DNA from 2 places in the Stenotrophomonas sp. a6 genome. Region 1 is predicted to be linked to the other one. Evidence: predicted binding sites of a transcription regulator. Region 1 holds the regulator's gene; the other holds the start of a gene.

The links. The regulator FliA, encoded in region 1, starts transcription of late flagellar genes. The targets are predictions, from matches to a motif close to TAAAGTTTNNCNNNCNNNGGCCGATAA.
Region 2: the regulator FliA is predicted to act here: its motif matches at 2,433-2,459, upstream of Q9Q79_RS17860 (methyl-accepting chemotaxis protein).

The regions. Positions count from the first base shown of each region.
Region 1 is NZ_CP133161.1:2,108,313-2,112,722, reverse strand. Features, by position in the region: gene flhF (flagellar biosynthesis protein FlhF) at 1-953, shown strand, start outside; gene Q9Q79_RS09790 (P-loop NTPase) at 940-1,827, shown strand; gene Q9Q79_RS09785 (RNA polymerase sigma factor FliA) at 1,824-2,567, shown strand; gene cheY (chemotaxis response regulator CheY) at 2,625-3,017, shown strand; gene Q9Q79_RS09775 (protein phosphatase CheZ) at 3,017-3,622, shown strand; gene Q9Q79_RS09770 (chemotaxis protein CheA) at 3,625-4,410, shown strand, end outside.
Region 2 is NZ_CP133161.1:3,895,831-3,900,240, forward strand. Features, by position in the region: gene Q9Q79_RS17860 (methyl-accepting chemotaxis protein) at 1-2,314, opposite strand, end outside; gene Q9Q79_RS17865 (NAD(P)-dependent oxidoreductase) at 2,524-3,417, opposite strand; partial or broken gene Q9Q79_RS17870 (peptidase S41) at 3,516-3,784, opposite strand; gene Q9Q79_RS17875 (KGG domain-containing protein) at 3,918-4,223, shown strand; gene Q9Q79_RS17880 (MFS transporter) at 4,234-4,410, opposite strand, start outside.

The DNA of each region.
Region 1 (4,410 bases):
CCCCCATGCTGGCCCCGGCACCGACGCTGACCGTGGTTGCCCAGGACGACGCCGAAATCCGCCAGCTGCGCCAGGAAGTGGCCGGCATGCGCCAGGTGATCGAGCGCGAGATGAACCGCTTCACCGACGAGCGCCTGCGTGGCAGCCCGGTGCGCGCCACCGCGCTGGACCTGATGGACGAGTACGGTTTCGACGCCGGGCTGGCCCGCGACGTGGCCATGCAGATCCCGCTGGAGACCGAAGCCCATCGTGGCCGAGGCCTGATGCTGGGGCTGATCTCGCGCAAGCTGCCGATCGCCCCGGTCGACCCGCTGGAAGAAGGCGGCGTGATCGCCCTGGTCGGCCCGACTGGCGCCGGCAAGACCACCACCATCGCCAAGCTGGCCTCGCGCTTCGCCGAGAAACACGCGCCGCGTGACGTCGCCCTGGTGACCACCGACACCACCCGCATCGGCGCCCGCGAGCAGCTGTACGGCTACGGCCGCCAGCTCGGCATCGCGGTGCACGAAGCCAACAGCGGCACCGACCTGGACCAGCTGCTGGAACGCCTGAAGGACTACAAGCTGGTGCTGATCGACACCGCCGGGCTGGGCCCGCGCGACCGCGCGCTGGCCGCGCAGCTGCAGTGGCTGCGCGCCGCCCGCCAGGTACGCACCCTGCTGGTGCTGCCGGCCAACACCAGCTTCGGCGACATGGACGAGGTGGTCCGCCGCTTCGGCGCCGCCAACCTGCAGGGCCTGGTGTTGAGCAAGCTGGACGAGACCGGCCGCTTCGGCAACGCCCTGTCAGTGGCCGTGGACCACGCCCTGCCGATCACCTGGGTGACCGATGGCCAGGATGTTCCGGAGGACCTGCACCGGGCCAGTGCGGCCAATCTCGTACTTCGCCTTGAAGATTTGCGCCGCGCGGCCGATATGCCCTGCAACCCGGAGTTGAACCATGCCGTCGCGTGAGTACGCCAAGCTGACCAAGACCTTCCCGCTGTCGGCCACCCGCAGCGAGCCGCTCGGCCCTGTGCGCACCATTGCCGTAACTGGCGGCAAGGGCGGCGTGGGCAAGACGAATGTGTCCGCCAACCTGGCGGTGGCACTGGCCGGGATGGGCAAGCGCACGCTGCTGCTGGACGCCGACCTGGGCCTGGCCAACATCGACGTGATCCTGGGGCTGAACCCGACCTTCACGCTGGCCGACCTGGTCGCCGGCCGCTGCTCGCTGGACGACGTCATCGTCGAAGGCCCGAACGGCGTGCTGGTGGTGCCGGCCGCGTCCGGCCGCCGGCACATGGCCGAGCTGGCCCCGGCCGAGCACGTCGGCCTGGTCAACGTGTTCTCCGAGCTGGAACGCGAACTGGACATCATGGTGGTGGACACCGCCGCAGGCATCACCGACGGCGTGCTGACCTTCTGCCAGGCCGCGCAGGACACCGTGGTGGTGGTCTGTGACGAGCCGGCCTCGATCACCGACGCCTACGCGCTGATCAAGGTGCTGTCGCGCGAACGCGGCGTGGACCGCATCCAGGTAGTGGCCAACATGGTGCGCGACCCCAACGAGGGCCGCGTGCTGTACGAAAAGCTGACCCGCGTGTGCGAGAAGTTCCTCGCCGATGTTTCGCTGAACTACCTGGGCTGCGTGCCGCAGGACGACTGGCTGCGCCTGTCGGTGCAGCGCCAGCAGCCGGTGGTGAAGGCCTACCCGTCCAGCCCGGCCGCGCTGGCGATCACCGAGATCGCGCGTCGCACCGCACGCTGGCAGGCGCCGACCGAACCGCGTGGCGGCGTCGAGTTCTTCCTCGAGCGCATCCTCAAGCAGCGCGGGGTGGCCGCATGAAAGGCGCAGCCCAGTACAGGGAAGTCCAGCGCTCGGCGGCCAACGAGGTCATCGCCCAGCATTCGGACCTGGTGCGGCGCATCGCCCACCACCTGGCCGCGCGGTTGCCGGCCAGCGTTGAAGTGGACGACCTGATCCAGGCCGGCATGATGGGCCTGATCGAAGCGTCGCGCAGCTACGACGCCGACCAGGGCGCCTCGTTCGAGACCTATGCCTCGATCCGCATCCGCGGTTCGATGATCGACGAGATCCGCCGTGGCGACTGGGTGCCGCGCTCGGTGCACCGCCGTGCACGCGATGCCGCCGCCACCATCCGCCGCCTGGAACAGAGCAGCGGCCGCGCCGCCAGCGCCACCGAAGTGGCCGCAGCGATGGAGATGCCGCTGCCCGAATACCTGCGGTTGATGGAAGACGCCGCCCGTGGCCAGGTGCTGAGCCTGGAGTCGCGCATCGAGGACCAGGGCGAGCTGGACACCGTCGCCCAGGGCGGCCCGACCCCGCAGCAGGTACTGGAGCGTGGTGAGTTCGGCCGCGAGCTGGGCAAGGCCATCGGCCACCTGCCCGAGCGCGAACAGCTGGTGCTCTCGCTCTACTACGAGCAGGAACTGAACCTGAAGGAGATCGGCGCGGTGCTCGGCGTGAGCGAGTCGCGGGTCTGCCAGATCCACGGCCAGGCGGTGCTGCGCCTGCGTGGCCGGCTCAAGATTTTCGAGGCGGCGGACGCCGGCCTGGAAGAATGAACATGCCCGAGGCGGCTGCCCCCGGCCGCCCGGAATGAACAACAAAGGAACTCTGCTTTGAACAAGAACATGCGCATCCTGATCGTCGATGACTTCTCGACCATGCGTCGGATCGTCAAGAACCTGCTGGGCGATCTGGGCTTCACCAATACCGCCGAAGCCGAGGACGGGCATGCCGCGCTGTCGCTGCTGCAGAGCCAGCCGTTCGATTTCGTGGTCACCGACTGGAACATGCCGGTGATGACCGGCATCGAGCTGCTGAAGGCGATCCGTGCCGATGCCAAGCTGAAGACCCTGCCAGTGCTGATGGTCACCGCCGAAGCCAAGCGCGAACAGATCATCGAAGCCGCCCAGAACGGCGTGAACGGCTACATCATCAAGCCGTTCACTGCGCAGACGCTGGAAGAGAAGCTCGGCAAGATCTTCGAACGCCTGGCGGCCAGCGCCTGATGGATACCACGGTCGACAAGAGCGCCCTCGCCCTGCGCCTGCAGGAAGCCCTGGACGCACTCGAGTCCGGTGACGAGGCCGCCTGGCGGCAGCGCATCGACGGACTGGTCGCGCTGCGTACGCAGCCGATGATGAGCGGCCTCTCGCGGCTGGCCCGCGAGCTGGGGCAGGCACTGGGTGAGCTGCCGACCGTGCCCAGCGAGGCCGGTGAGCTGGACGACGCCTGCGCACGCCTGGACCACGTGGTGGCAATGACCGAACAGGCCACGCACCGCACCCTGGACCTGGCCGAGGAATGCCGCAGCCTGACCGAACAGCTGCGTGCTGAAGGCCTGCAGCCGGGCCAGGACGCGCAGCTCGAGCGCATCCGCCACAACCTGACCGAGATCGCCCTGACCCAGAGCTACCAGGACCTGACCGGGCAGATCATCCGTCGCGTGGTCGGCATCGTCCGCCGCGTGCACGAGGGCTTCGGCGCACTCGGCCTGCCGCCGGAACAGCATCGCACCGACCCGGAACTGGCCGGGCCGGCACTGAAGGGACTGGACCGCCACGCGGTCTCGCAGAACGACGCCGACGACCTGTTGTCGGATCTGGGGCTGTAAGCATGAGCGCGGTATCCGACGACATCACTGCCGACTTCATCATCGAGGCACAGGAAATCCTGGATCGCCTGGGCGAACAGCTGGTGTCGCTGGAGCAGGCACCGCAGGACACCGAGCAGCTCAACGCGGTGTTCCGTGGATACCACACGCTCAAGGGCGGTGCCGGCTTCCTTGGCGTCACCGCGATGGTCGAACTGTGCCACGCCGCTGAAGAGGCCCTGGGCATCGCGCGTGCCGGGCAGGCGGTGCTGCAGGCCCACCACTTCGACGCCGCCCAGCAATCGCTGGACTACCTGCAGTCGATGCTGGACGCCGTGTCCTCCGGCACCGAGCCAGGCTATGCGCCGCCGGACCTGATCGCGCAGTTCGACATGAACGGTGGCACTGCCGCGCCGGTCGCTGCGGCCGCCCCTGCGGCAGCTGGCAGCGACCTGATCACCGACGACGAATTCGAGGCCCTGCTCGACCAGCTGCATGGCGGCAACGCACCGACCGCGGTCGCGCCGGCCCGGAAGGCCGACGACGGCCTGATCAGCGAAGACGAGTTCGAAGCGCTGCTGGACCAGCTGCACGGTGGCGCTGCGCCAGGCGCGAAGCCTGCTGCCACCGTCGTGGCGGCACCTGCCGCTGCACCGCGCCCGGCGCCCGTACCGGCGCCCGCCGCCAAGCCGGCGGCCAAGCCGATGGCCGAGGCCGAGCACACCGTGCGCGTGGACACCAAGCGCCTGGATGCGATCGTCAACCTGATCGGCGAACTGGTGCTTTCCCGAAACCGCCTGAAGACCCTG
Region 2 (4,410 bases), 1.8 Mb from region 1:
CGGCCATGATCTCGTTGACGCGCCCCACCTGGCCGACGATGGCCTGCATGGTACGGCCCGCACCGTGCACCAGCTGCGCACCGGCACCGACCTGCGCCACGGATGCGTCGATCAGCTCCTTGATCTCCTTCGCTGCGCCCGCCGAGCGTTGCGCCAGCGCCCGCACTTCGCTGGCGACCACCGCGAAGCCGCGGCCCTGCTCACCGGCCCGCGCCGCTTCCACCGCCGCATTCAACGCCAGGATGTTGGTCTGGAAGGCGATGCCGTCGATCACCGAAATGATCTCGGCGATGCGCTGCGAGGAGGCCTCGATCTGCTCCATGGTCTGCACCACCTGGTTGACCACTTCCCCGCCCTCGCTGGCAACGTCAGCGGCGGATCCTGCCAGGGTATTGGCCTGCAGCGCGTGGTCGGCGTTCTGGCGCACGGTGGAGGTCAGCTCCTCCATCGAGGCGGCGGTTTCTTCCAGGTTGGCGGCCTGCTGCTCGGTACGACGCGAGAGATCGCTGTTGCCCGCAGCGATCTCACCCGCCGCCAGGCGGATGCTGGCGGCCGACTGCTGGATCTGGCCGACGATCTGGGTCAACTGCTGCACGGTGCTGTTGGCATCGTCGCGCATCACCGCGAACACGCCATGGAAATCACCGCGCATGCGTGCGCTGAGGTCGCCGGCGGCAATCGCGCGAAGCAGCGTCGAAAGCTCAGCCAGGTTGTGATCGCTGACCTGCATCATGATGTTGAGGGTCTCCACCATGCGGCGGAAATCGTGGTCGAAGCGCTGGGCATCACCGCGTACAGCGAAGTCGCCGGCCGCCGCGGCGGCGGCCAGCTGCTGGATCTGCTCGTTGATCGCGGCCAGGTTGCTCTTGGTGGTGGCCATCGCTGCGGTGAACACCGCCTTCTCGCCCGGCAGCGCTTCCATGTCCACGCTGAGGTCACCCACCGCGTAACGCTGCATCACCTCGACCAGGCGCTGGGTGACCGCATTGCTGGAAGCCACCAGCTGGTTGCTGTCGGCCACCATGCGGCCGTACTCGCCGGGGAAGGCAGTGGCGTCCATGCGGTAGCTCAGCTCGCCAGCATCGTGGCGGCGCGCCATTTCCGCCTGCGCCGCCATCACCGCCTGCAGCTGCCCGCGCATGCCCTGCATCGCGTCCAGCAGGCGGCCCACTTCATCGTTGCTGCGCGCAGGCAAGGTGCTGTCGAGCTTGCCGGCGGCGACGTCACCCGCCACCCGCACCGCTTCGGCCAACGGGCGGATCGCCAGGCGGCGCAGCAGCACATAGACGCCGGCACTCAGCGTCAGCGCGGCCACCACGCCCACCAGCAGCGTCAACCACAGCAGCTGGCGCGCCTCGGCCACGATCACCGCGTGCGGCATCACCACGCCCAGCGCGAAGCGCTGCGGGGCATTGCCCACGCGTAGCGGCACGTAGACGCGCACGTTGCCGGCTGCATCGGGCGTGAAGGCTTCGAACCGGCGGTCGGCGGCGATGTCGGCCAGCATGCTGCGGGTCAATGCGTCGGTGCGCGGCTTGCCGATCTCGGCGGCATTCGCCGAGGCCAGCACCACGCCGTTGGGCGAAAGCAGCTCGACGCGGCCTGCGCCCATCGGCGTCAGCGTCGCCAGGTGCTTCTGCAGCGCCGCCAGCGAGAAGTCGACGGTGAACACGCCGAGGAAGGTACCGTTTTCGACGATCGGCGAGCTCAACGTGCTCATCAGCACCTGCTGGCCGGCGATGTCGTAGGCATAGGGCTCGCTGACCTTGGGCAGCTTGTCGCGGCTGGGTACCACATACCAGTCGGCCGAGCCGTCGGCGGCTTCGGTGTAGTCGGTCATGGTCGACTGCTGCGGCTTGCCGTCATGCCAGGCCCAGTAGCTCATGTAGCGGCCGCTGGCATCGTGCATCGCGGTATTGGCGAACTCGGCATCCTTGCCATCGAAGGCATCGACCTCCCACATGGTGCTCTTGCCCAGCCACTCCGGGTGGGTGCGCAGCTGCTCGCCCAGCACGGCAGCCAGGCTGGCGCGATCGGGCACGTCACCCCGCGCACGCTGGGCGAGCACGGCTTCGACCATGGCATCGTTGCTGGCAAACGCCGTGCCCAGATCGGCGGCGACCTGGCGCGCTTCAGCGTTGGCCTCGCTGGTCATGGTCTGGCGCGAGGCATCGATCAGGCTGGCACTGGCCTGGCGATAGATCAGGAACGCCGTCAGGCCGAAGCACAGCAGCGCGATGACGGCGGTGCCCAGCATCAGCTTGTGGGCGATGCTGCCCGGGCGGCGGGCAGCGGCGGAACGGGAAGAAGGCATGGAGGGGTCCGCAAGGCAGTTCAGGACGACCGGCACCGGGAGGGCACCGCGCAGGCGCGCGATCCGTCGCGCAGGCCACCGGCCGCCGGGACCCGCCCGGCGCAGGAAGCGCACCGGGTTAGCGGCCGCCTGCCAACGAGGTTGAGGCGACCGGCCTACACATTCCTGAATCCACTCAGGGACGGGACAGGGATCCGTCCCCGCTTCCCCTATTCGGCCACCCGATCCTTGATCCACTCCGCGCGTGGCAACACCTCGATGCTGCCTGCGGCGTACTGCTGCAGCACGGCGTCCGGCCCGAAACGCGGCTGCCACCCCAGCTCCCTGCGGATGCGGGCGCTGTCGTAGACGCGGTCGACGCTCAGCGGCAATGGCCAGCCGCGGCGCTCGAACTCGGCCAGCAGCTGCGGTACGCGCCGGGCCAGTACATTGCGCGGCTGGGAGGCCAGTTCCAGGCAATCCTCGCGCCGGAACGGGGTCGCGGCGCAGGCGATGTAGCGGGCGAAGGCCGGCCCCTCATCCAGCAGCAGCGCGGCATGGGCACTGGCCACGTCACGGGCGTCGATCCCACGATGCAACCGGAACATCGCCATCCGTTCCGGCGGTTCCGGGAAGCAGCGCCCCATCCGCAGCACGCGCACCCCGAAGTCCGGTGCGGCGGCAGCTTCAGCCAGGGCCTCGGCCTGCAGCTTGCTGCGGTGGTAGATCGTTCGCGGCAGCGGCTCGGTATCCTCATCGATCCAGCGGCATCCCCCTGCCACCACCGCGTGGCCGTACAGCGCGGTGGTACTGGTCAACACGAACCGCCGCGCGCCTGCCTCTCGCGCCGCCTGCAGCAGGTGCGCAGTCGCGTCCACGTTGATCTGCTGGAACACCGCGTCCGGTACCAGGCCGACGTGTGGCGCATGCAGGGCCGCGGTATGGATGACCGCGTCGACGCCCTGCACCGCGCGCACGACGGCTTGATGATCGGTGACATCGGCAATGATGCGCGTGGTGGCAAACGGACTGCGGTCCAGACCCACCACTTCATGGGCAGCCGCCAGCGCGCCGAAGATCGCGCGCCCGATCCGCCCGGAACTGCCGGTCAACAAAATCTTCATTGAGTCCATTCACTCGAAGCGCCCGGGAACTACCGGGATGCTTCGATTCTAGGCATGCAACGGAACATCTGCGATAGGACGACCGCGCAACTGTGCGTTCATCCTGACGACTTCGGCGGAGCCAGCAGTTGACGCGCGATGGAGAGTGGATCGTTGCCGCCTGCCGCGTGGGGCGCGACACCGGTCCGTTAGCAGTTGCCACCGGTGCGCAGTTTGATCGGTTGCCGGTCCGGAACGTTTATCTGATAGCCATCGGGCAGCAGCACAGGATCATCGAACATATGTGCGGCACCGCCACTGCGGCCGCCGGCGTTGCCGCACATCCGAGGGCCGGCAGTGAATACGCGACGAATGCGGCCGCCGGGCCGGCTGCGTGATCATCCCGGTGCGCAGGGCGCGTGAAAACCGGGGCGAAGATGGCGACCTGGACTTAGCGTGCGATGGCCAAGCATGGACGCCGTCGTCCACGAAGGCGGCGTCCACACTGCAGGAGATTTCACATGACTGAGCAGAACCCGCGCAGCTCCAACCGGGGCTTCGCCTCGATGGACCAGGACAAACAGCGCGCGATCGCCGCCAAGGGCGGGCGCGCGGCACATGCCTCCGGCAATGCGCACGAATTCAGTCCGGCCGAAGCACGTGTCGCAGGCCGCAAGGGCGGCGAAGCGATCAGCCGCGACCGCCAGCACATGGCCACGATCGGACGCGAAGGTGGACACGCACGCCACGCCAACGCGCGCCAGCAGCAACAACAGCCTCAGGCGATCGAACGCACGACAGAGGACCCGCAACGCCAGCAGGGCTGAATGCTGCGCGTCAAGCCGATGCACGCTGCCGATGCAGCCCAAGCGCCGCAAGCAGGGCCAGCGCACCCGCCACCGCCATCGCCCAACCGAACCCACTGGCCATCGCACTGCGGTACCAGGTCAGCACCTGCGGCGTGGCGTGCATCGAGCCCGGGTGCAGGATCAGTTCACGCGCCTGCGCAACAAG